3 regions of the Nocardia sp. 852002-20019_SCH5090214 genome follow, and region 2 is predicted to be linked to each of the others. Evidence: riboswitches for the same ligand, from Rfam matches in the RefSeq annotation. Region 2 holds a riboswitch; each other region holds the start of a gene.
The links. Region 2 has a riboswitch for S-adenosylmethionine ahead of A5780_RS22475 (hypothetical protein). Riboswitches for the same ligand answer to the same signal wherever they lie in the genome.

Region 1: another riboswitch for S-adenosylmethionine. It lies ahead of A5780_RS15540 (aminotransferase class V-fold PLP-dependent enzyme); the one in region 2 lies ahead of A5780_RS22475 (hypothetical protein).
Region 3: another riboswitch for S-adenosylmethionine. It lies ahead of A5780_RS04070 (rhodanese-like domain-containing protein); the one in region 2 lies ahead of A5780_RS22475 (hypothetical protein).

Annotation. Positions count from the first base shown of each region.
Region 1 is NZ_LZMK01000193.1:20,589-27,916, forward strand. Features, by position in the region: gene A5780_RS15520 (TetR/AcrR family transcriptional regulator) at 1-492, shown strand, start outside; gene A5780_RS15525 (glyoxalase superfamily protein) at 511-888, shown strand; gene A5780_RS15530 (DUF2752 domain-containing protein) at 953-1,405, shown strand; gene A5780_RS15535 (hypothetical protein) at 1,435-1,623, shown strand; gene A5780_RS15540 (aminotransferase class V-fold PLP-dependent enzyme) at 1,640-3,106, opposite strand; SAM riboswitch class IV at 3,154-3,267, opposite strand; gene A5780_RS15545 (flavin reductase family protein) at 3,375-3,839, opposite strand; gene A5780_RS15550 (crotonase/enoyl-CoA hydratase family protein) at 4,025-4,846, shown strand; gene ppa (inorganic diphosphatase) at 4,976-5,467, opposite strand; gene A5780_RS15560 (D-alanyl-D-alanine carboxypeptidase/D-alanyl-D-alanine-endopeptidase) at 5,736-7,163, shown strand; gene A5780_RS15565 (zinc-dependent metalloprotease) at 7,178-7,328, shown strand, end outside.
Region 2 is NZ_LZMK01000286.1:2,228-9,555, forward strand. Features, by position in the region: gene A5780_RS22465 (DUF3017 domain-containing protein) at 40-285, shown strand; gene A5780_RS22470 (homoserine O-acetyltransferase) at 288-1,448, opposite strand; gene A5780_RS22475 (hypothetical protein) at 1,451-1,705, opposite strand; SAM riboswitch class IV at 1,719-1,830, opposite strand; gene A5780_RS22480 (NADP-dependent isocitrate dehydrogenase) at 2,144-3,361, shown strand; gene A5780_RS22485 (MFS transporter) at 3,667-4,953, shown strand; gene A5780_RS22490 (potassium channel family protein) at 5,005-5,589, shown strand; gene A5780_RS22495 (TetR/AcrR family transcriptional regulator) at 5,628-6,272, shown strand; gene A5780_RS22500 (lipid-transfer protein) at 6,625-7,328, shown strand, end outside.
Region 3 is NZ_LZMK01000030.1:28,186-35,513, reverse strand. Features, by position in the region: gene A5780_RS04075 (O-succinylhomoserine sulfhydrylase) at 1-1,197, opposite strand, end outside; gene A5780_RS04070 (rhodanese-like domain-containing protein) at 1,238-1,660, opposite strand; SAM riboswitch class IV at 1,679-1,792, opposite strand; gene A5780_RS04065 (hypothetical protein) at 1,847-2,278, opposite strand; gene A5780_RS04060 (FAD-dependent oxidoreductase) at 2,545-3,948, shown strand; gene A5780_RS04055 (amidohydrolase) at 3,998-4,882, shown strand; gene A5780_RS04050 (CaiB/BaiF CoA-transferase family protein) at 4,993-6,093, shown strand; gene A5780_RS04045 (LuxR C-terminal-related transcriptional regulator) at 6,223-7,328, shown strand, end outside.

The DNA of each region.
Region 1 (7,328 bases), on a different contig from region 2:
CACTTCGGCTCGCGCGACGGACTCGTCGAGGCCGTGGTGGAGCAGCGGCTGGCGACCCTGGAGGTGCGCCGGCTGGAGTTGCTGGCGCAGCGGCCGACCGCGACCGGCGACGATGTGCACACGCTGCTCGACGCGCTGGTCATCCCCATGTTCGAACTGGGAGCGCGGAACGAGAGTTCCTATTACGCAAGGTTTCTCGAACAGATCCGCACCCATCCGGCGGTGTCGGACGCGGCCAATCTGGACAGCGCCGAACGGACCTCGGTGCGGGTGATCGTGGGTGGGCTGGACCGCGCGCTCTCGGACCTGCCGCCGCGCCTGCGGCATCGCCGGCTGCGCAGTCTCACCACGGTGCTGTTCGCGCTGCTGGCCGACCACGAACGGGCCGTCGAGGCGGGCCGGATCGCCGCCGACGACCGCGAGGCCTGGGACCAGGTCATCGACATGCTCGCCGGTTCCCTCACCGCGCCGGTCACGACGCGGGCCCGGTGAATATGTGACGATCGGGCCATGCACAGCGACGCGATCGGATTCGCCGCTCCGATACCGGTATTGCGGATCTACGACGTCGGCCTGGCCTACGAGTTCTACCTGGACTTCCTGGGTTTCACCGTGGACTGGGAGCATCGGTTCGGCGCGAATTTCCCGCTGTACGCGCAGGTTTCGCGCGCGGCGGCCCGGCTGCATCTCAGTGAGCATCACGGCGACGGCACGCCGGGATCGGTGGTGTGGATCGCTGTGGACGATATCGACGCCTGGCAATCCGAGTTGGCCGCGGCGGAATACCGGTACGCCAAACCCGGGCGCCCGGACGACGGCCCCGGCGGCCGGGGTTTCGCCGTGACCGACCCGTTCGGCAACATCCTGCGATTCGCCCAACCGGCCTGAACCGACATCCGGCGGTGGGGCGACGGCTGGCGGCTCACCCGTGCCGCCGATTACCGTGAACACTGTGGATATCGCGCGCGAGCTGCCCGGCGAACGGTCGGTGCCGCGCACCGGATGGCGCACTCAGGGCGGGCCGCTGCTGGCGGCCGGTGCGGTGGTCGCCGCGGCTACGGTGCTGCACTTCCGCGATCCGCACAGCCAGGGGGCGTACGGGATCTGTCCGTTCTATGCGCTGACCGGATGGTGGTGCCCGGGATGCGGTGGATTGCGTGCTGTGCACAATCTCACCGAAGGCCGGGTGCTCGACGCGCTGCACAGCAATGTCTTCGTGCTTCCGCTGCTGCTCACCCTCGCATTGTGGTGGGGACGGTGGGCCCTGGGCCGCTGGCACGGCAGAGCCGACACCGCCTTTCCCTTTACCCTTCGTGGCCAGGCGCAATGGTGGTTGATCGGGCTGCTCGTGGTGTTCACCGTCGCCCGCAACACCCCCTGGGGTACCTGGTTGGCCCCGGTCTAGGCGGGCATGCTGGAAGTATGACCCAGGAAATCGCTGATTCACTGAAGGCTCGGGTGCGCGAGAAGATGCTGCGCCAATTGAACGAGGACGGCGCGCCGGACCCCGAGCAGGACGACCCGCGCCAGATCGCGATCGAGAAGGACCTCGAGGCCATCGAGTCCGTTCCCGACGGCGATCCGCTGATCGAGGAATTGGCCGCCCGCTACCTGGTGCCGTGAATCGGATCGCGCTGGATCAGAGGGTGCACGGCGCCGCGCCGTGCGCCGCCTCGGTCAAACCCGGCCGGGTCTCCGGCAGAGGCGACCACTGTCCGCCCGCATACGTGTAGTTCCACGCAGCGCCGTCTCGAACCAATCGACGCAGCGCCTCGAGCAGTCGATCGACATCCGCGACCGACGTGCCCAGGCCGACGCTTGCGCGCACCGCGCCGTCGACGCCCAGCCGCTGCAACAGTGGATGAGCGCAGAATCGCCCGTCGCGGACGCCGATGCCGAATTCGGCCGACAGATACGCCGCGACGCGGCCGGGCTCGAACCCGTCGACGGTGAACGCCACGATGCCCACACTGTCGGCGCTGTCGGAGAAGATTCGCAATTGCCGCACTCCCGCAACGGTTTCCAGTCCGTCGCGCAGGCGGCGAATCAGGTGGTGTTCGTGCTCGACCACGGCTTGTTCGTCGAGGGCGCTCAACGTTTCGCAGGCCGCCGCGACGGCCGCCGCGCCCAAGACGTTCGGTGATCCCGCCTCGTGCCGCTGCGGTGCGGGCGCCCAGTGCGCCTGTTCGGTGGTGACGGCGGTGACCGCTCCGCCGCCCGCCAGATATGGCGGGGCCGCGTCCAGCCAGTCCCGCCGACCCACCAGCACACCGGCGCCGAAGGGCGCGTACAGCTTGTGCCCGGAGAAGGCCAGATAGTCGATGCCGGTTCCGCCGGATTCCGCGAACGCCTGCAGGTCGATTCGGCGGTGCGGGGCCAGCTGCGCTGCATCGACCAGGATGCGGGCGCCGTGGCGATGGGCGAGTGCGGTCGGTTCCGCCAGCGGCAGCACCTCGCCGGTCACATTCGACGCCCCCGTAATCGCAAGCAGCGCAGCCGGTTCGGCGCACAGCTCGGCCTCGATCCGGTGCAGCGTCTCCGCGATCGTCTCGGCGGCGGGGACCACCCGGCGGCCGCGGCGCGTCCAGGGCAGGAAGTTCGCGTGGTGCTCGATATCGAGCACCACGGTGTCGCCGGGAACGCAGCAGGCCAGCAGATTCAAGGAGTCGGTGGTGTTGCGGGTGAACACCACGACCTGGTCGTCGGCGCAGTTCACCGCCCGGGCGACCGAAACCCGTGCCGCCTCGTAGCAGTCGGTGCTGATGCGGGAGGCGTATCCGGCGCCGCGGTGCACGCTGGCGTAAGAGGGGAGCAGCTCGTTCACACGGTCGGTGACCTGGGCCAGGGCGGGCGCGCTGGCGGCGTAGTCGAAGTTCGCGTAGGTACGGAAACCGCCCTGTACCAACGGAACTCGTAGATCGCACCCGGAGACGCGCGCGATCGGTTCACCGGTGCGGCAGGAACGGGTGGCATTGCCGGCGCAGTCCGGCGCCGAGCAGGTGCAGGCGGCGCCGGAGCGGGAGGCGCAGCCTCGGTGAGAGCAAACCTGTTCCGGGACAACCGTTTCGGCGGTGGCGGCGGCAATTGTCGAGACAGCAGTACGCATCGGGACGATCCCTTTGTTCAGGGACTCCGGATGTGGAGGGTGATCGGAGTCCGCGCTTGCCGTGCTCGATCGAGCAGCGGCCAGGTCGTCACCCGGAGCACCCCACCGCGGAGGAGGGTTGCCGACCAGCTAGCCGGGGCTTGACGCTGGTACTCGTGACCTGAGCCGAGATTGGCAGAATTCGCCGGGCATTGTCAAGCGCCGGCATCCGGCGAGAAGGTGCGCCGCGCCGCGCCGCAATCGCGACATGCGTGAAACAGCTTGTGGCTCAGTCCAATCCGGCCGGGCGATGATAGGTGCCGTTGTAGTACAGCAGCGGGTTGCGCATCGGTTCGCCGCCGGTGTCGTCGTGTACGCGGGTGACCAGTCCGACGACCAGGGTGTGGTCGCCGATCGGGATCAGCCGGTGCACCGTGGCGCGCACCCAGATCGGGGTGCCGTGCAGCACCGGCTCGCCCGTGTCGAGCGTCGACCACAACTCCGGGTCGGCGAAACGCTGTTCGGCGGCACGCGAAAACCGCTGTGCCAGATGCTGTTGATGTTCGCCGAGGAAGTGCACGACGACCGAATCGGCCTCGGTCATCGCGTCGATGGACGAGGAGGTGTGCGCGATGTTGAACGAGATCAACGGCGGATCCAGCGACAGCGAGGCGAAGGAGGTGGCGGTGAATCCCACCGGGCGTTCCGGCCGGCTCAGGGTGACAATCGTCACTCCTGCGGGGTAGTGGCGCATGGCGGCTCGGTACTGCGCTGCGGTGATGCCGTCGTGCTGAGGTCGGAGTCGCTCGGGTTCGAGATCGGCCAGCTCGGCGTCGGGTCGCTGGGAACTGCTCACGCTTCCAACCTACGTCCTGCCCGCTCTCCCGCAATCCCGACCGCTGTCCCGGTGCCGCCGAACTGCCCCGATACGCTGTACGAATGAGTGATTGGAAGGCTTTCGACGTCGAGCGCACCGGTCACGTCGCGCGAGTGACGCTGACCGGACCCGGCAAGGGCAATGCCATGGGCCCGGATTTCTGGAGTGAGTTGCCGCTGATCTTCGGCGAGCTGGACGCCGATCCGGAGATCCGCGCGATCGTGCTCACCGGTTCCGGTAAGCACTTCTCCTACGGTCTCGATCTGCCCGCGATGAGCCCGACCTTCGGTCCGCTGCTGGCCGAGAAGGCCCTGGCCGCACCGCGCACCGATTTCCTCTACGAGATCCGGCGCATGCAGGCCTCGGTGACCGCGGTCGCCGACTGCCGCAAACCCGTGATCGCCGCGATCTCCGGCTGGTGCGTGGGCGGCGGACTCGATCTGATCGCCGCCGCGGATATCCGCCTGGCCAGCGCGGAGGCCAGCTTCAGCCTGCGCGAGGCCAAGGTCGCCATCGTCGCCGACATCGGGTCGCTGCACCGGTTGCCGGGCATCATCGGCGAGGGCCATGTGCGCGAGCTCGCCTACACCGGCAAGGACATCGACGCCGCGCGCGCGGAGAAGATCGGCCTGATCAACGACGTCTACCCCGACCAGGAGGCGGTACTGGCCGCCGCGCACACGCTGGCGGAGGAGATCGCCGCGAACCCGCCGCTGGTCGTGCAGGGCATCAAGGACGTGCTCGATCAGCCCAAGGCCGGCAAGGTGGCCGACGGGCTGCGGTACGTGTCGGCGTGGAACGCGGCCTTCCTGCCCTCGGAGGATCTGACCGAGGCGATCCAGGCCGTCTTCGAGAAGCGCAAGCCGAAGTTCCAGGGCAAGTAGCGCTCGAGCCGGCGGCCTGCCGACACGGCTGCCGAATCGGCGAGGGCGCCCGCGGGACGCATACGCCCGCGAGCGCCCTCGCTCGGTAGGGATGCCCGGCGGCCCGGCGGCACGGGTCGCCGGCGGCACTCAGTGCCCGCCCTGCTCCTGCAGCCGCTTGAACGCCTCATCGGCGAGAGTCTCGGCCTTGGCCCGGCCGTCCCAGCCGTCGACCTTGACCCACTTGCCGGGCTCGAGGTCCTTGTAGTGCTCGAAGAAGTGCTCGATGGCCTTGCGCTCGAACTCCGGGATGTCGTTGACATCCTGGATGTGATCCCAGCGCTTGTCACCGGACGGAACCGCGACAACCTTCTCGTCGCCGCCGGCCTCGTCGCTCATCAGCAGCACACCCACCGGACGGGCCTCGACGATCACGCCGGGGAACACCGACTCGGGCAGCAGCACCAGGCAGTCCAGCGGGTCGCCGTCGGAGCCCAGGGTGTTCTCGATGTAGCCGTAGTCGGCCGGGTAGACCATCGGGGTGTAGAGGTAGCGGTCCAGCCGCACCCGACCCGTCTCGTGGTCGACCTCGTACTTGTTGCGCTGCCCCTTGGGGATCTCGATGGTGACGTCGAACTCCACGTCATCTCCTTCGTCCGATGCGTATGCGTTGATGCGGTACGGCTGCTCGCCGGCGTGTGCCGCGGCCGACTCGCCGACCGGTTCGGTGGGCTGCCGACTCGCCAGCTCGTTCGGTGGAACGCCGGCGAGGTGAGGATAGTGTGGTCGATGCGCGCATGGGTGCGGCAGGGAGCGTCCGCCTCACACGGGTGAATAGGGAGACAGCTGTCACGTGGTAGGTCGAGGTAGGAAGAACATCGGTGGGCTGGCCGCTCGCCGACGCCGCAATATGTGGGTCGCGGTGCTGGTCGCAACCGTTGTCGCCGTCGTCGTGGCCACGGTCGCCCTGGTGACGGTGCGCCCGTGGACCGAGGAATTCCGGCACGGGGGTTTGACGATAGCCGCACCCCCGGCCCCCGTGAAGCCTTTTCCGCAGCTGAATCCCGCCTCGGCGAATGCGCCCGAACCCAGCCGCCAGGGCCTGGCCGATGCCCTGTCCCATGTGGCGACCAGTCCGGACCTGGGCAATTTCGCCGGATCGATCTCCGACCCCGACACCCGCGCCACGCTGTGGAGCGCCGATCCGGACAAGCCGATGATCCCGGCGTCCACCCTCAAGGTCATGACCACGGCGGCGGCCCTGCTGGTCCTGCCGCCGGATCATCGGCTCACCACCCGGGTGGTGGCCGGCTCGGCGCCCGGTGAGGTGGTGCTGGTCGGCGCCGGCGATCCCACCCTGACCGCGCAGGCCGACGGCAAGGGGTACTACCCGGACGGGCCGAAGTTGTCGGATCTGGTGGCCCAGATTCGTGCCGCCGGCCATCCGGTCGACACGGTCGTCGTCGACACCTCGCTGTATTCCGGCCCGACCTCACCGGCCGGCTGGGATCCGGCCGATATCGCGGGCGGTTCATGGGCGCCGATCGAACCGGTGATGATCGATGGCGGTCGCCTCGACCCGCTGGTCGAATATTCGCCGCGTTCGGCCACTCCCGCCTTGGACGCGGGTCGCCGGCTGGCGCTGGAGCTGGGCGCCGACCCCGCGAAGGTACGGCTCGGCAAGGCCGCGCCCGGCGCCGCCGAACTGGCCCACGTGGAATCCGCGCAGCTGCGAGACCGGTTGCGGGACATGATGATTCACTCCGACGATGTGCTCGCCGAGACGATCGGCCGGGAGATCGCCGCGGCGACCGGTGGTGAGCAGTCGTTCGCCGGTGCCGCCTCCGCCACCTTGACGGCGTTGAAGGCGGCGGGTTTCGACACCGCGGGCGTCACCCAGATCGACAACAGCGGACTGTCCACCGACGACCGGGTTCCGGCGCGATTGCTCGACCGGATCATCGCCGAGTCGGCCGCGTCCGCGCAGCCGGGCGGTGCGGATCCGGGCGGGACCGCCGCGCCCTCGGTCGTCGACACCGGTGACACCGCCGCGGTCGCCTCTCCGCTGGCGCCGCTGCTGGACTATCTGCCGGTCGCCGGCGGTACCGGATCGCTGGCCGTGCGGTTCGTCGACGGCGGCCCCGAACGCTCCGGAGCGGGCTGGGTGCGCGCCAAGACCGGAACTCTGTCCGTGTCGAGCGCGTTGGCTGGATATGTGTTGGATCGCGACGGCCGGGTCATGACCTTCGCGCTGATGTCGAACGATCGGCCCCCCGAGGCCAGCCGTCCGGCATTGGACGCCGTCGCCACCACGCTTCGCAACTGTGGATGCTCCTGACGGGTGGAAATGCGATGACCGGATCCGGTGACCCCGCCGATGGCCGTACCGCCGACGATGCCGCGGTCGCCGGTCGCGAACCCGTGGAGGTGGCGACGAACTCGGCCGCGAAGCGCTCGGTGCTGGCCGGCTCGGTCGATTGGCAGCTGGCCGCACGCGCCGGTA
Region 2 (7,328 bases):
TCCAGCCCGGCGAGCCGCTTCTTCCAGGTTCATCTGCCGATGTTGCTGGTCGTGGTGGTGCTGCTGGTCGCGGTGGTCTTCGTGGCCCAGGACCGGTGGCGGCGCGGCGCGTTCTTCATCGGCGGGGCGACCCTGCTGGCGGCGGTGTTCCGGTTGTGCCTGCCGACGGCCCGGGTGGGGCTGCTGGCGGTGCGCAGCCGCCCGTTCGACATCGGCGCCTACACCGTGCTGGGCGGCGCGATCATCGTGCTGGCGGTCACCATCAGCAGCCTCGGCGTCGGCTGAACTCAGGACGCGCGGGCGTCCTGCGCGGCGCGCGCCAACTCCATCGTCTGCTCCAGCAATTTGCCGATCGCCTCGGTCTCGGTGAGGAAACCGTCGTGGCCGTCGCGCGAATGCACGACTTCCAGGCCCTTGCAGCCGGGCAGGAGATCGGCCAGTTCCTGCTGAGTCCGCAACGGATACAACCGGTCCGAGTCCACGCCGCCGACCACGCAGGGCACCGGGGTGGCGGCCAGCGCGGCCTCGATACCGCCGCGTCCGCGCCCGACGTCGTGCCGGTTCATGGCCTCGGTCAGCAGCACGTAGGTGGCCGCGTCGAACCGCGCGACCAGCTTGTCGGCCTGATGTTCCAGATAACTCTGCACCGCGTAACGGCCACCGTCCCAAGGGTTTTCGTCACCCTGGGCGGTGTTGGCGAACCGATGGTCGAGTTCGAATTCGGTGCGGTAGGTCAGATGCGCGATCCGGCGCGCGATGCCCAGCCCGGCCTGCGGGCGGCGGCCGGTGTCGTGATAATTGCCGTCCTGCCAGTCCGGATCCGAGGTGATCGCGGCGATCTGGGTGGTCTGGGTGCCGATCTGATCCGCGGTGGCGCGGGCGCCGACCGCCAGCACCAGGGCCGCGTCGACGCGATCGGGATAGCCGACCATCCATTCCAGCACTCGCATGCCGCCCATCGAACCGCCGACCACCGCGGCGATGCGGGAGATGCCGAGCAGGTCCAGCAGCACCACTTCGGCGCTCACCTGGTCACGAATCGAAATCTCCGGAAACCGTGCGCCCCAAGGCTTTCCGTCGGGCGCGAGGGACGAGGGGCCGGTGCTGCCCTGGCAACCACCCAGAACGTTGGTCGCGATCACGCACCAGCGATCGGTGTCCAATGCGGCGCCCGGTCCGACCAGTCCGTCCCACCAGCCCGGAAGGGCATGCAGTTCGTCGGGCTGTCCGCAGACGTGCGAATCTCCGGTCAATGCGTGCTCGACCAGCACCACGTTGTCCAGGCCGGGGGCCAGTTCGCCCCAGCGCTGCACGGCCAGTTCGACACCGGGGACGACCGCCCCGTTCTCGACGCGGACATCGCCGATGCCGATGATGCCCACCGTGCCGTCCGCGGGTGGTAGCAGTGTCGTTGCGCCCGGGCGTGACGTGCTCGATTCGATACTCACGGTCACCGTGCCGTCACCACGTCGAGCCGTGCCAGGCCGTCTACTCCCGTGCCGTCGAGTCCCAGGATTTGCATCGGCCCGCGGACCTGCCGGAACACGGCGCCGGAGGCCGCCGGGTCGGCGCACGGCGAGAGCGCACGCGTGGTCGAGGCGGTACGGAGGGCTGGGGCACACACATCCCCGATGGTAGCGATACGCCTGCGCCGCTCCGCCGCCTCCACGCACTTGTCGACGATGGGCACGGTGGACTCACTCACTTGTTGCTCCTGACAGTCGCGCTTGCCCTCGGCTTTCGAGAGCCCGGTCAATCACCCGGAGCACCCCACCGCAACTGGAGGGTTGCCGGCCAGCGAGCCGGGGCTTGGCGCTGGCACTCATGACCTGCCGTGGATGGTAACAATCGGTCACGGCGGGGGCGAGGGTTGGGCTCGCCCGATTCGAGGCGGATGTTCGCGGTGTATGTCCGTTTCCCTGGCGACCGGACATCGGGCCGGTGTGACGTGGGTAGCTCGCAATGGGACCGCCCCTGTCAGTGAGACCCAGCGCACCAGTACGCTTGTCTTGTTTAGCACCAGGCGTCTCGTGGACAACGCGGGGCGTATACGTTGTCTGTTGAACAGCTGGGGTCCGCTCACAAGCGTGCTCGCCTGGCCGTGCAATGGGAGCACACCTTCCTTAGGAGGACACGAAGATCCATGTCCAAGATCAAGGTTGAAGGGACCGTCGTCGAACTCGACGGCGACGAGATGACCCGGATCATCTGGCAGTTCATCAAGGACAAGCTGATCCATCCGTACCTCGATGTGAACCTCGAGTACTACGACCTCGGCATCGAAACTCGCGACAAGACCGATGACCAGGTGACCGTTGACGCGGCCAACGCCATCAAGAAACACGGCGTCGGCGTCAAATGCGCCACCATCACCCCCGACGAGGCACGTGTCGAGGAATTCGGTCTCAAGAAGATGTGGCGTTCGCCGAACGGCACGATTCGTAACATCCTCGGCGGCACCATTTTCCGCGCGCCGATCATCATCTCCAACGTTCCGCGCCTGGTGCCCGGCTGGACCAAGCCGATCATCATCGGCCGTCACGCCTTCGGTGACCAGTACCGCGCCACCGACTTCAAGGTGCATCAGGCCGGCACCGTCACGATTCAGTTCACCCCGGAGGACGGCTCCGAGCCGATCGTCCACGAAGTGGTGAAGATGCCCGAGGACGGCGGCGTCGTCATGGGTATGTACAACTTCAAGAAGTCGATCGAGGACTTCGCGCGGGCGTCGCTGAACTACGGCCTGCAGCAGAACTACCCGGTCTACATGTCGACGAAGAACACCATCCTGAAGGCCTACGACGGCATGTTCAAGGACACCTTCCAGGAGATCTTCGAGACCGAGTTCAAGGAAGAGTTCGAGGCCGCCGGACTGACCTACGAGCACCGGCTGATCGACGATATGGTCGCCTCCGCGCTCAAGTGGGAAGGCGGCTACGTCTGGGCCTGCAAGAACTACGACGGCGACGTGCAGTCCGACACCGTGGCGCAGGGCTTCGGCTCGCTGGGCCTGATGACCTCGGTGCTGCTCACCCCGGACGGCCGCACCTGTGAGGCCGAGGCCGCGCACGGCACGGTGACCCGCCACTTCCGGCAGCACCAGCAGGGCAAGCCCACCTCCACGAACCCGATCGCCTCGATCTTCGCGTGGACGCGGGGTCTGGCGCATCGCGGCAAGCTGGACAACACCCCCGAGGTCATCGGCTTCGCGCAGACCCTCGAGGACGTCGTGATCAAGACCGTCGAGAGCGGCCAGATGACCAAGGATCTGGCGCTGCTGGTCGGCGGCAACCAGGGCTACCTGACCACCGAGGAATTCCTCGGTGTGCTCGACGCCAACCTGGCGCGCGAACTGAGCTGAACGCTCACGACCGGCCGGAATCCGGCGCGGCCGGTAGACATATCCGGGCACCCGCCCCCACCGATCCCGGTGGCCGCGGGTGCCCGAATTGCTTTCCGCACCCGATCGCGCGGCGTGTGAGGTATCCGACAGCGCGCCGGGCGCGGCCTCCGATGCGGCGAGAGCCGTTGTCCCGCAACGATTTCGATGCTCCTCGGACGGCGCCGGCGAGCGGAAGCCGGTTCCGGTGAGTCGAATCACCCCGGCCGCCGGTATCACCGCGACGGCCGCGCGTGTTGGCCACACCCGTGGCCGACTCAGCTCACGTGCGTACCGCACCTCCCGTCGACTTCCCCTCGGCGCCGTGTGCGAGTGACGCGTCGTCCCGTGCGGCGCTCGGCTCGGCGCCGGAGACTTCCGTCCGCACCGGATGGCATGTTCCGGCGATGCTCGCGCTGGCGCTCGGCGGTTTCGGGATCGGCACCACCGAATTCGTCACCATGGGACTGCTGCCCGACATCGCCGCGGATCTGCATGTTTCCGAGCCCACCGGCGGACATGCCGTCTCGGCGTACGCGCTGGGCGTGGTGGTCGGCGCGCCCGTGATCGCGGCACTGTGCGCCCGCATGCCGCGTAAGCGCCTGCTGATCGGCTTGATGATCGCGTTCACCGTCGGAAATATCGCCTCGGTGCTGGCCCCGGCGTTCCCGGCGTTGGTCGCCGCGCGTTTCGTCGCCGGTCTGCCGCACGGCGCCTACTTCGGTGTCGCCTCGCTGGCCGCCGCCTCGCTGGCGCCGGTGGGGCAGCGGGCCAAGGCCGTCGCCGCGGTGATGCTGGGCCTGAGTGCCGCCAATGTGGTGGGCGTCCCCGCGGCCACCTGGCTCGGGCAGGGGCTCGGCTGGCGTGACGCCTACGTGGTCGTCGCCGTCATCGGGCTCGCCACGGTCTTCGCGATCACCCGCTTCGTGCCCGATCTGCACGGCGTGCGGGTGACCGATCCGCGCACCGAACTGACCGCCCTGCGCCGCCCCCAGGTCCTGCTGACCCTGCTGGTCGGCGCGGTCGGCTTCGGCGGCATGTTCGCGGTGTACACCTACATCACCTCGACCCTCACCGATGTCGCCGGCATGGGTCAGGGCCTCGTGCCGATCGTGCTGGCACTGTTCGGCCTGGGCATGGTCGCGGGCAACATCGGCGGCGGCGTCCTCGCCGACCGCGGCGTGGACCGCTCGGTGTTCGTCGCGCTGATCGCGATGGTCGTGATTCTCGCGGCTTTCGTTGCGGCAGCACACAATCCGTTCACCGCCGCCGCGGGCGCCTTCCTGGTCGGCGCTTCCGGAGCCGCACTGGCGCCCGGCCTGCAAACCCGCCTGATGGACGTCGCCCACGACGCCCAAACCCTCGCCGCCGCCCTCAACCACGCCGCCCTGAACATCGCCAACGCCGCCGGCGCCTGGCTGGGCGGCCTCGTGATCGCGGCGGGCCTCGGTTACACCGCGCCCGCCGTCGTGGGCGCGGGCCTCGCCGTCGCAGGGGTGGTGCTGTACACCATCACCGTGTGGTCGTCTCGCCGCGTGGCGCGACGCCGTGAACCGGTCGCTCCTCGCCTGTAGCCGACCGGGAGAACGCCGGGCAACCTCCCCTTGTGCGACCCTCCGGCGTGGTTGAGTGATCCCGAGCAGGCGGCAGAACTCGACCGGGAGGTCAGGATGGATCCGCAGGAACAGTGGAGCGGCGGTGACGGTGCGCGGCGGCGGGCGGCGTTGTATGCCGCCGCCCGAACCGCGGTGACGACGATCGTGCTCGTCGCGCTGTATTTCGTCCTGCCCTTTCATCATCTGGACAAGCTCGGCCCGCTACTGGGCCTGTGTGGTGGTCTGGTGTTGGTCGTCGTGCTCATCGTGCGGCAGGCCACGCGGATCGTCGCCGCGCCCTATCCCGGACTCCGCGGAGCCGAGGCGCTGACCATGATCGCGGTGGTGTTCATTCTCGTATTCGCCACGACGTATGTGTTGATGTCGTCGGCCGCGCCGGACAGTTTCACGATCCTGCTGACCCGGGTCGATTCCCTCTACTTCACGGTGACCGTGCTGGGGACGGTCGGTTTCGGCGATATCGCTGCGACCTCGCAGGCCGCCCGCGTCATGGTGACTGTGCAGATCCTGGCCGATCTGGCGCTCATCGGCGCCGGCGTGCGTGTGGTGCTGGCCGCGATCCAGCGCGGCCGTGCGGCGCACGAGCCCGAGTGAGTTTCATGCACGTGTGTATGTAAGTGTAGGATTTCCGAATGGCCAGATCTGTCGTCGGTAAGCCGCCGCGTCGTACGCAGGAGCAGCGCAGCAGTGAGATGCGGGTGCGGCTGCTCGACGCGACCATCGATTGCCTGGTCGAATACGGCTATGCGGGCACCACGACGCCGCGCGTCGCGGAACGGGCCGGGGTCACTCGCGGCGCTCAGGTGCACCATTTCGGTTCCAAGACGGATCTGGTGGTGGCCGCCATCTCGCATCTGGCGCAGCGGCGCACCGAGGCCGCGATGAAGGAGCTGGGCCGGTTGCGCGCCGGCGACGATCCGATCGGCGCCACCCTCGACGCGATGTGGGAGCTGCATCAAGGACCACTGTTCATCGCGGCCATGGAGCTGTGGGTGGCCGGGCGCACCGATCCGGTGCTGGCCGCCGAGGCCGAGAAGGTCGAGCCGTTCGTCAACAACGCCGTCCTGATGGCGGTATCGCAATTGGTCCCGGACGAATTGCGGCGCAAGGAAGTTCGGGACTTCGCCTATACCGCGATGGACACCTTGCGCGGAATTCTGGTCTCCAACTTCGTATCCCCCGATCCGGAGCGTGCCCACCGCCGCTGGCAGCGAGCTTCCGCGCATCTGCGCCGGGCCGCCGAATCCGCACTGCCGGGCCTGGGAATCGGGGGCTGAGAGCTCTGAAAGGCTTCGCGCCGGCGCCGATGTGCGGTGGCCGCGGGGCTTCCCGAGTCCGATGCGCCGACTCTCGCGCGCGGGAGCTCGGGCTGCTGTTACGGGCGTCACCGCTGACTGCCGTACCGCCCCGCCGGTGCGCCGGCGGCGGGGCGGGCGCTATAGCGAGCTACAGATGCACCTGTACGTATCAACACAAACGTCCTAACTGCGCATACCTCCCGATCCGGCAGCGACCTCACGCACCCTATTGCGCATTTACATACAGCTCCGTATGTTTGTTTCCAGTTCGATCGGAACGGATCGACCGCTGCCGCTCGCCGGGGCGGCCGACTGGGAGAAGGGTGGTTCGATGACGAACAAGGTCTACGTCGTCGGCGTCGGAATGACGAAGTTCGAGAAACCGGGGCGACGGCAGGTCGAGGAGGCCGACGGGACGACCCGTGCGTGGGACTACCCGGATATGGCCCGCGAATCCGGCACCAAGGCGCTGGCCGACGCCGGAATCGACTATCGCGAGGTGCAGCAGGCCTACGTCGGCTACGTCTACGGCGAGTCCACCTCCGGCCAGCGCGCGGTCTACGAACTGGGGATGACCGGTATCCCGGTGATCAACGTGAACAACAACTGTTCCACCGGATCCACCGCGCTCTACCTTGCGGCACAGGCGATTCGGGGCGGGCTGGCCGACTGCACGCTGGCGCTGGGCTTCGAGAAGATGCAGCCCGGATCGCTCGGCTCCACCTGGGACGACCGCGAGCAGCCGATGGCCAAGCACATGATGGCGCTGGCCGAGATCTCCGAAGTGCTGTTCCCGCCGGCGCCGTGGATGTTCGGCGCCGCGGGCCGCGAACATATGAAGCAGTACGGCACCACCGCGGAGCATTTCGCGAAGATCGGATTCAAGAACCACAAGCATTCGGTGAACAACCCGTATTCGCAGTTCCAGGACGAGTATTCGCTCGACGACATCCTGGGCGCGAGGATGATCTACGACCCGCTCACCAAGCTGCAGTGCTCGCCGACCTCGGACGGTTCGGGCGCGGTGGTCCTGGC
Region 3 (7,328 bases), on a different contig from region 2:
CAGATCACCGAGCAGATCCTCCACATCCTCGAGACCGATCGAAATGCGCAGCACCCCGTCGGTGAGTCCCACCGCCGCACGGCCTTCCGGACCCATCGCACGATGCGTGGTGGTCGCCGGATGCGTGACCAGGGTCTTGGCGTCGCCGAGGTTGTTGGAGATGTCGACGATGCGCAGCCGGTTCAGCACCTCGAAGGCCCGCTTCTTGCCCTCGTCGGGGCCCGCGGCGAGTTCGAAGGTCACCACGGTGCCGCCGCCGGACATCTGCGCGGTCGCCAGCTCGTGCTGCGGATGCGAGGCGAGGAACGGGTACTTCGTCCAGGCCACGCCCGGATGCTGTTCCAGGAACTCGGCGACGGCCAGCGCGGACTGCGTCGACTGACGCACCCGCAGCGGCATCGTCTCCAGTCCCTTCAGCAGGGTCCAGGCGTTGAACGGACTCAGCGCCGGGCCGGTGTGGCGCATCAGATTCTTGACCGGCCCGTTGATGTAGTCGCTCGTGCCGAGGATCGCACCGCCGAGGACGCGACCCTGTCCGTCGATGTGCTTGGTGCCCGAGTAGACCACCACATCGGCGCCGAGGTCGAGACTGCGCTGCAGCAGCGGCGTCGCGAACACGTTGTCCAGCACGACCTTCGCGCCGGCGGCATGGGCCAGTTCGCTCACCCGCCGCACGTCGACGAGGGTCTGCATCGGATTCGAGGGAGTTTCGAAGAACACCGCGGCCGTCGGCTGCGAGAGCGCCTGCTCCCACTGGTCGAGATCCTCACCGTCGACGAAGACGGTCTCCACGCCCCAGCGCGGCAGGATCTCGTTGCACACCACGAAACAGGAACCGAACAGGCTGCGCGCGGCCACCAGCCGGTCTCCCTGCCCGAGCAGCGCGGCCAGCGCGGTGAACACCGCGGACATGCCGCTGGCGGTGGCGAAGCACGCCTCGGCGCCCTCGAGCAGCCGCATCCGCTCCTCGAACATCGCGACCGTCGGATTGCCGTAGCGCGAATAGACGAAATGCTCGATATCGCCGGTGAAGGCCGCTTCGGCCGCCTCGGCGCTCTCGTAGACGAATCCGGACGACAGATACAGCGCCTCGGAGGTCTCCTCGAACCCGGAGCGGCGCAGCCCGCCGCGCACGCCCAGGGTCGCCGGTCCCACCCCCTCGGGCAGCGGCCGATCGAATGCACCGCCGGTGATCATGACTGCCTCCACGAAAAGAATTGCCGCACAACAGATCCGCTCACGACTGCCGCCACGGCAGGCCGAGTGCGCGCCAACCGGTGCCGCCGCGATGCCCCTCGGCATCCAGCGGACCCTCGAAACCCTCGAGCACGTTGTAGGAGGGCGCGAAACCGGCCGCCGTCGCCGCCGTGGCCGCACCGATCGAACGCTGCCCGGACCGGCACAGGAAGATCACCGGGGCATCGCTGTCGCCCGCGCGATCGGCCAGCACCTGCTTCAACTGCTCCACGAATACGGGGTTGGGTGCGCCGGTGCCGTCGACCCATTCGATGAGGGCGGTCGGCCGCTCGATCGAGGTGGTGTCGGGCACTCCGACGAACCGCCATTCGGCCTCGGTGCGCACATCCACCAGCACCGCATCCGGATTGTCGCGCAACAACTCCCACGCCTGCCCGGGCGTGATGTCACCGGCGTAGCTCACTTGTCGAACCTCCTACGGAATCCGCACTTGCCGCGTCCGGTCGGACCGCGGCCAGGTCGTCACCCGGAGCACCCCACCGCGGAGGAGGGTTGCCGACCAGCGAGCCGGGGCTTACCGCTGGTACTCATGACCTGAACCGAGAATGCCTGGTCACAGGCCCGATTGTCAAACATGGACAGCGGCGGCTCAGGGGTTGACGCACACCAGCCAGGTGCCGTTCTCGCGACTGAAATTCCAGTTCGCCGCGGACTGGCGACCGTCGATCCGGCTGGTCACCGACGCCGTCGCGCGGTCGCCGTCGATGTGCACCGCGTCGACTCCGGCGATCTCCACCTTCTTGCCCGCCGAGTCGGCGCCCAGCGGCGACTTCTTCTCGTCGAACCCGGTGCATTCGGTGGTCTTGCGCCGGTCGGCGTCGGAATCGCTTCTCGCCGTGGCGAAGTTGCGCGCCGCGATGGCGACCCGATCCGGATCTGTGAGATTGTTCTCAGCCGGGCGGGTGATTCCGAGGATGACGACGGCGAGCACCGCCAGGACGGCGATGGCCGCGGCGATCAGGAACGGCTTCGCCGACCGCGTCGTGTCGCGCTGATCGATCGAGGTAGCCGGATCATTCATGCCCTGCATCATCCCCGGCGGGTCCAAGTGTCGAAGATCACGCCCGCATTTTCGCGCGGATACCGGGAATAGCGGCGGTGTGTGCCACCGATAGAATCACCAGAACTCCGGCCACATCCGGTGCACGGATCGGGAGAGCTCCGCGCGGCAACGAGGCAGCATCGGCGGAGCAGTCGGGCAGGCGCCCGGCCCGCACGTCAACTTAGCCTAAGCTAAGAAGGACGGCTGACAAGACGAGAGTTTTCGACCAAAGGGTGCGCGTAGAAATGACCGAACACGCTGGAACGAATAGCGGCGCGGGCGACCGCCCCCTGCGCATCGCGATCGTCGGTGCCGGACCGGCCGGAATCTACGCCGCCGACGCGCTGATGAAGTCCGACGTGGAGGCGAGTATCGACCTCTACGAGCGCATGCCGGCCCCGTTCGGTCTGATCCGCTACGGCGTCGCACCCGACCACCCGCGCATCAAGGGCATCATCACCGCGCTGCACAAGGTGCTCGACAAGCCGCAGGTCCGCCTGCTCGGCAATATCGACTACGGCAGCGACATCGACCTCGAGGACCTGCGCCGCTTCTACGACGCGGTGATCTTCTCCACCGGCGCCAACGCCGACCGCGCCCTGGGCGTCCCGGGTATCGAACTGGACGGCAGCTACGGCGCCGCCGACTTCGTGTCCTGGTACGACGGCCACCCGGACGTGCCGCGCACCTGGCCGCTCGACGCGGAGAAGGTCGCCGTCCTGGGTGTGGGCAATGTGGCGCTCGACGTGGCCCGCGTGCTCGCCAAGACCGGTGAGGAACTGCTGCCCACCGAGATTCCGCCGAACGTCTACGAGGGCCTGCGCAACAACAAGGCCGTCGAGGTGCACGTCTTCGGCCGCCGCGGTCCCGCCCAGGCCAAGTTCACCCCGCTGGAACTGCGCGAACTCGATCACTCGCCGAATATCGAGGTGATCGTCGATCCCGAGGACATCGACTACGACGAGGGCTCGGAAGCCGCGCGCCGCCACTCCAAGCAGGTCGACATGGTCTGCAACACCCTCGAGCAGTGGGCCATTCGCGACGTCGGCGACCGCCCGCACAAGCTGTTCCTGCACTTCTTCGAATCCCCGGCCGAACTGATCGGCGAGGACGGCAAGGTGGTCGGCCTGCGCACCGAGCGCACCACCCTCGACGGCACCGGCAACGTCAAGGGCACCGGAACCTACAAGGACTGGGACGTCCAGGCCGTGTACCGCGCCGTCGGCTACCTGTCGCAGAACATCCCGCAGCTGCCGTTCGACGACCAGGCCGGCACCGTGCCGAACGAGGCCGGTCGCGTGCTCCTCGACGAGGGCGCCGACGGCACCGCCCGCTACCTGCCGCAGACCTACGTCACCGGCTGGATCAAGCGCGGCCCGGTCGGCCTGATCGGCCACACCAAGGGCGACGCCAACGAGACCATCGCCTGCCTGCTCGACGACGCCGCCTCCTTCACCCCGGCCGCCGAACCCGATCCCGAGGCCGTGACGAAGTTCCTCGAGGACAAGGGCATTCCGTTCACCACCTGGGCCGGCTGGTACCGCCTCGACGCCCACGAGCGCTCGCTCGGCGAGCCCGAGGGCCGCGAGCGGGTCAAGGTCGTCGAACGCGAGGACATGCTGCGCGCGAGCGAGCCGCACAAGGTCTGAACACCACGCCGGATCCGCATTCGTCACCGACCTGAGGCATGCTGATCACGTGTTCGATTCACACGTTCACATCATCGACCCGCGGTATCCGCTGGTCGAGAATCAGGGCTACCTGCCGGAGCCGTACACCATCGCCGACTATCGAAAGCGCATGGCGCACTTCGATGTCGACGGTGGTGCGGTGGTGAGTGCGTCCTTCCAGGGCACCGACTCGACGTTCATGATCGCCGCACTGGCCGAACTCGGGCCGAACTGGGTCGGCGTGATCAATCTGCCTTCGGACGTCACCGACGAGCAGATCATCGAACTGGACCGGGCCGGGGTGCGGGCCATCCGGTTCAATCTCAAGCGCGCCGCGGTCGACATCGTCACGCTGACCATGCAGGCCGTGCGCGCCTACGAACTCGCCGGCTGGCATGTCGAGCTCTACATCGACGGATCCATGCTGGGCTCGCTGGAACCGGTCATCTCCAAACTGCCGGCGCTGAGCATCGACCACATGGGCATGTCCGACGAGTGCCTGCCCTATCTGCTGAATCTGGTCGATCGCGGGGCCCGGGTGAAAGCCTCCGGATTCGGTCGGGTGTCGATGGATGTGGAATCGGCGATGCGACGGGTGCACGCGGTCAATCCCGGTGCGCTGATGTTCGGCTCCGATCTGCCGGGCAATCGGGCCGGACGGCCGTTCCGCGATGCCGATATCGAGATCATCGGCCGGGCCGTCGGCGCGGATATGTACCGGGTGCTCGAGGACAACGCCCGCGCCTGCTACCGGCTGCCGATGAAGGTGCGTTCGGCCGAGGATCCCGTGCCGACGCTGCCGATTCCGCGCACCGAACCGCCGACGCTGCGGCTGCGCCGCTCGGAACTGCCCCAGCCGCCGAAACGGAACCAGCCCCCGGACCGGACGCGACCGCTGCGGATCATCGAATAGCCACGCACACCGCACCCGGATGCCGTGCGTCACATCCACCGCTTATTGTCGTAGTGTCAACACCGGCGCGCGCCGCCGGTCGCAGGATCGACGACGAACCGAGGTAGGGCGTGAGCACTTCATCCACCACCACCGGACAGGGCCCACTCGCGGGCATCAAGGTTCTGGAGCTGGCCGGAATCGGCCCCGGCCCGCACGCGGCACTGCTGCTGGCCGATCTGGGCGCCGATGTGGTGCGCGTGCAGCGTCCCGGCCAGCTGCCGGGATTCATGGAACGACCGCAGTGGCGGGGACGCACCATCGTCGAGGCCAACCTCAAGGATCCCGCCGATATCGAGAAGGTGCTCGGCCTGATCGACAAGGCCGATGTGCTGCTGGAGGGTTTCCGGCCCGGCGTCACCGAGCGGATGGGACTGGGCCCGGACGTCACCCTCGAGCGCAACCCGCGCCTGATCTACGGCCGGATGACCGGGTGGGGACAGTACGGCCCGCTCGCCGACCGCGCCGGCCACGACATCAACTACATCTCGCTGACCGGTGTGCTCAACGCCATCGGCCGCAAGGGTGAGCGCCCGGTCCCGCCGCTGAACATGGTCGGCGACTTCGGCGGCGGTTCGATGTTCCTGGTGATGGGTGTGCTCTCCGCGCTGGTGGAGCGGTCGATCTCCGGTAAGGGCCAGGTGATCGACGCCGCGATGATCGACGGTGCGCTCTCCCTCTCGCACATGATCTGGGGTATGCGCGGCATGGGCCTGTGGTCGGACGAGCGGGGCACCAACCTGCTCGACACCGGTATGGCCTTCTACGACACCTACGAGACCTCCGACGGCAAGTACATGGCCGTCGGCTGCATCGAACCGCAGTTCTACGCCGAATTCCTGAAGGGTCTCGAGATCGACCCCGAGGGCCTGCCGATGCAACTCGACCCCAACGGCCAGGATCAGCTGCGCAAGCTGTTCACCGAGAAGTTCAAGACCAAGACCCGCGACGAATGGGCCGCGATCTTCGACGGCACCGACGCCTGCTGCACCCCGGTCCTCACCTTCACCGAGGCCACCGAGAACGGCCATATCACCGCCCGCGAATCCCTGGTCGAGATCGACGGCGTGGTCCAGCACGCCCCCGCCCCGCGCTTCTCCCGCACCCAGGGCGGCACCCCCACCCCGCCTCCCTCGGCCGCCACGGCCATCGACGAGATCTGGGCGAACTGACGCGGCGCCCCGGTGGCGAGCGCCGCCACCGGGGCATTCCCGGCACGCCGGCATTTGCGCTGGATAGGGCTGCGGCCGTTCGCGGTTCGTTCATTCCGCGCAAATTCGCCAAGGCACTACAGTAATTTCATGGCTCGGAACTGGCCGATGATCGAGCGCGGTGGCGAATTGGAGTCGATTCGCGCCGCGTTGACCGGCACCGAATTCGTCGGCGCGATCCTGACCGGCGACGCGGGGGTGGGGAAGACGACCCTGGCGCGGCAGGCGACGGCCGCGGTGGGCGGGAGTGTGCGCTGGGTGGCGGGCACCGAGTCCGCACGCAGTATTCCGCTCGGCGTGTTCGCGCATATGGTCGGCGTGTACACCGCACACGACCCGGTCACGTTCATGGCCGCCGCGCGGGAGGCGCTGCTGTCCGACGGCGACACCATCATCGGCGTCGACGATGCCCACCTGCTCGATCAGCTCTCGGCAACACTGCTGCTGCAGTTGGCCATCGACAAGGCCGCGCGGATCGTCTGCACGGTACGCAGCGGGGTGCAGGTGCCGGACGCGGTGACCTCGCTGTGGAAGGACGGGCATCTGCTGCGGATCGACCTCACGCCGTTCTCCGAACCGCAGAGCGTCGAACTGGTCGAATCCATGCTCGGCGGGCAGCTGGAGGGGTTCACCGCCAATCTGATGTGGGAATCCTCGGGCGGCAATGCCCTGTTCCTGCGTCATCTCGTGGAGGGCGCGCTGGAGGCGGGCACGCTGCGACAGGTCAACGGGGTGTGGCAGCTGCGCGGGCGGGCGGCGGTGACCTCGGAACTGGCGGCACTGCTGGAGGATCGCGTCGAGCAGCTGCCGGAGTCGGTGCTGCGCGTCCTGGAACTGCTCACCTTCTGCGAGCCCATCGATCTCGACGTATTGGCCGAACTGGCCGGCGAGGATGCGGTCGAACAGGCCGAAACCCGTGGCGTGATCCGGATTGTCGAGAACGGTCACCAGTTGCTGGTGCGCTACAACCATCCGCTGTTCGGCGAGGTGATCCGGCGGCGGCTCGGTATCGCCTCGGCTCGCCGGCTCCGGGGCCGGTTGTATTCGTCGCTGCGGGAGCGGCCGATCAAATCCGCCTCCGATCGCATCCGGCTGGCCGAATTGGCTTTGGACAGTGACAAATCCGCGGATCTGGAGTTGTTCGAGGCGGCCGCGGCCGATGCCATCGGGCTGGCGAACATCCCCCTCGGTGAACG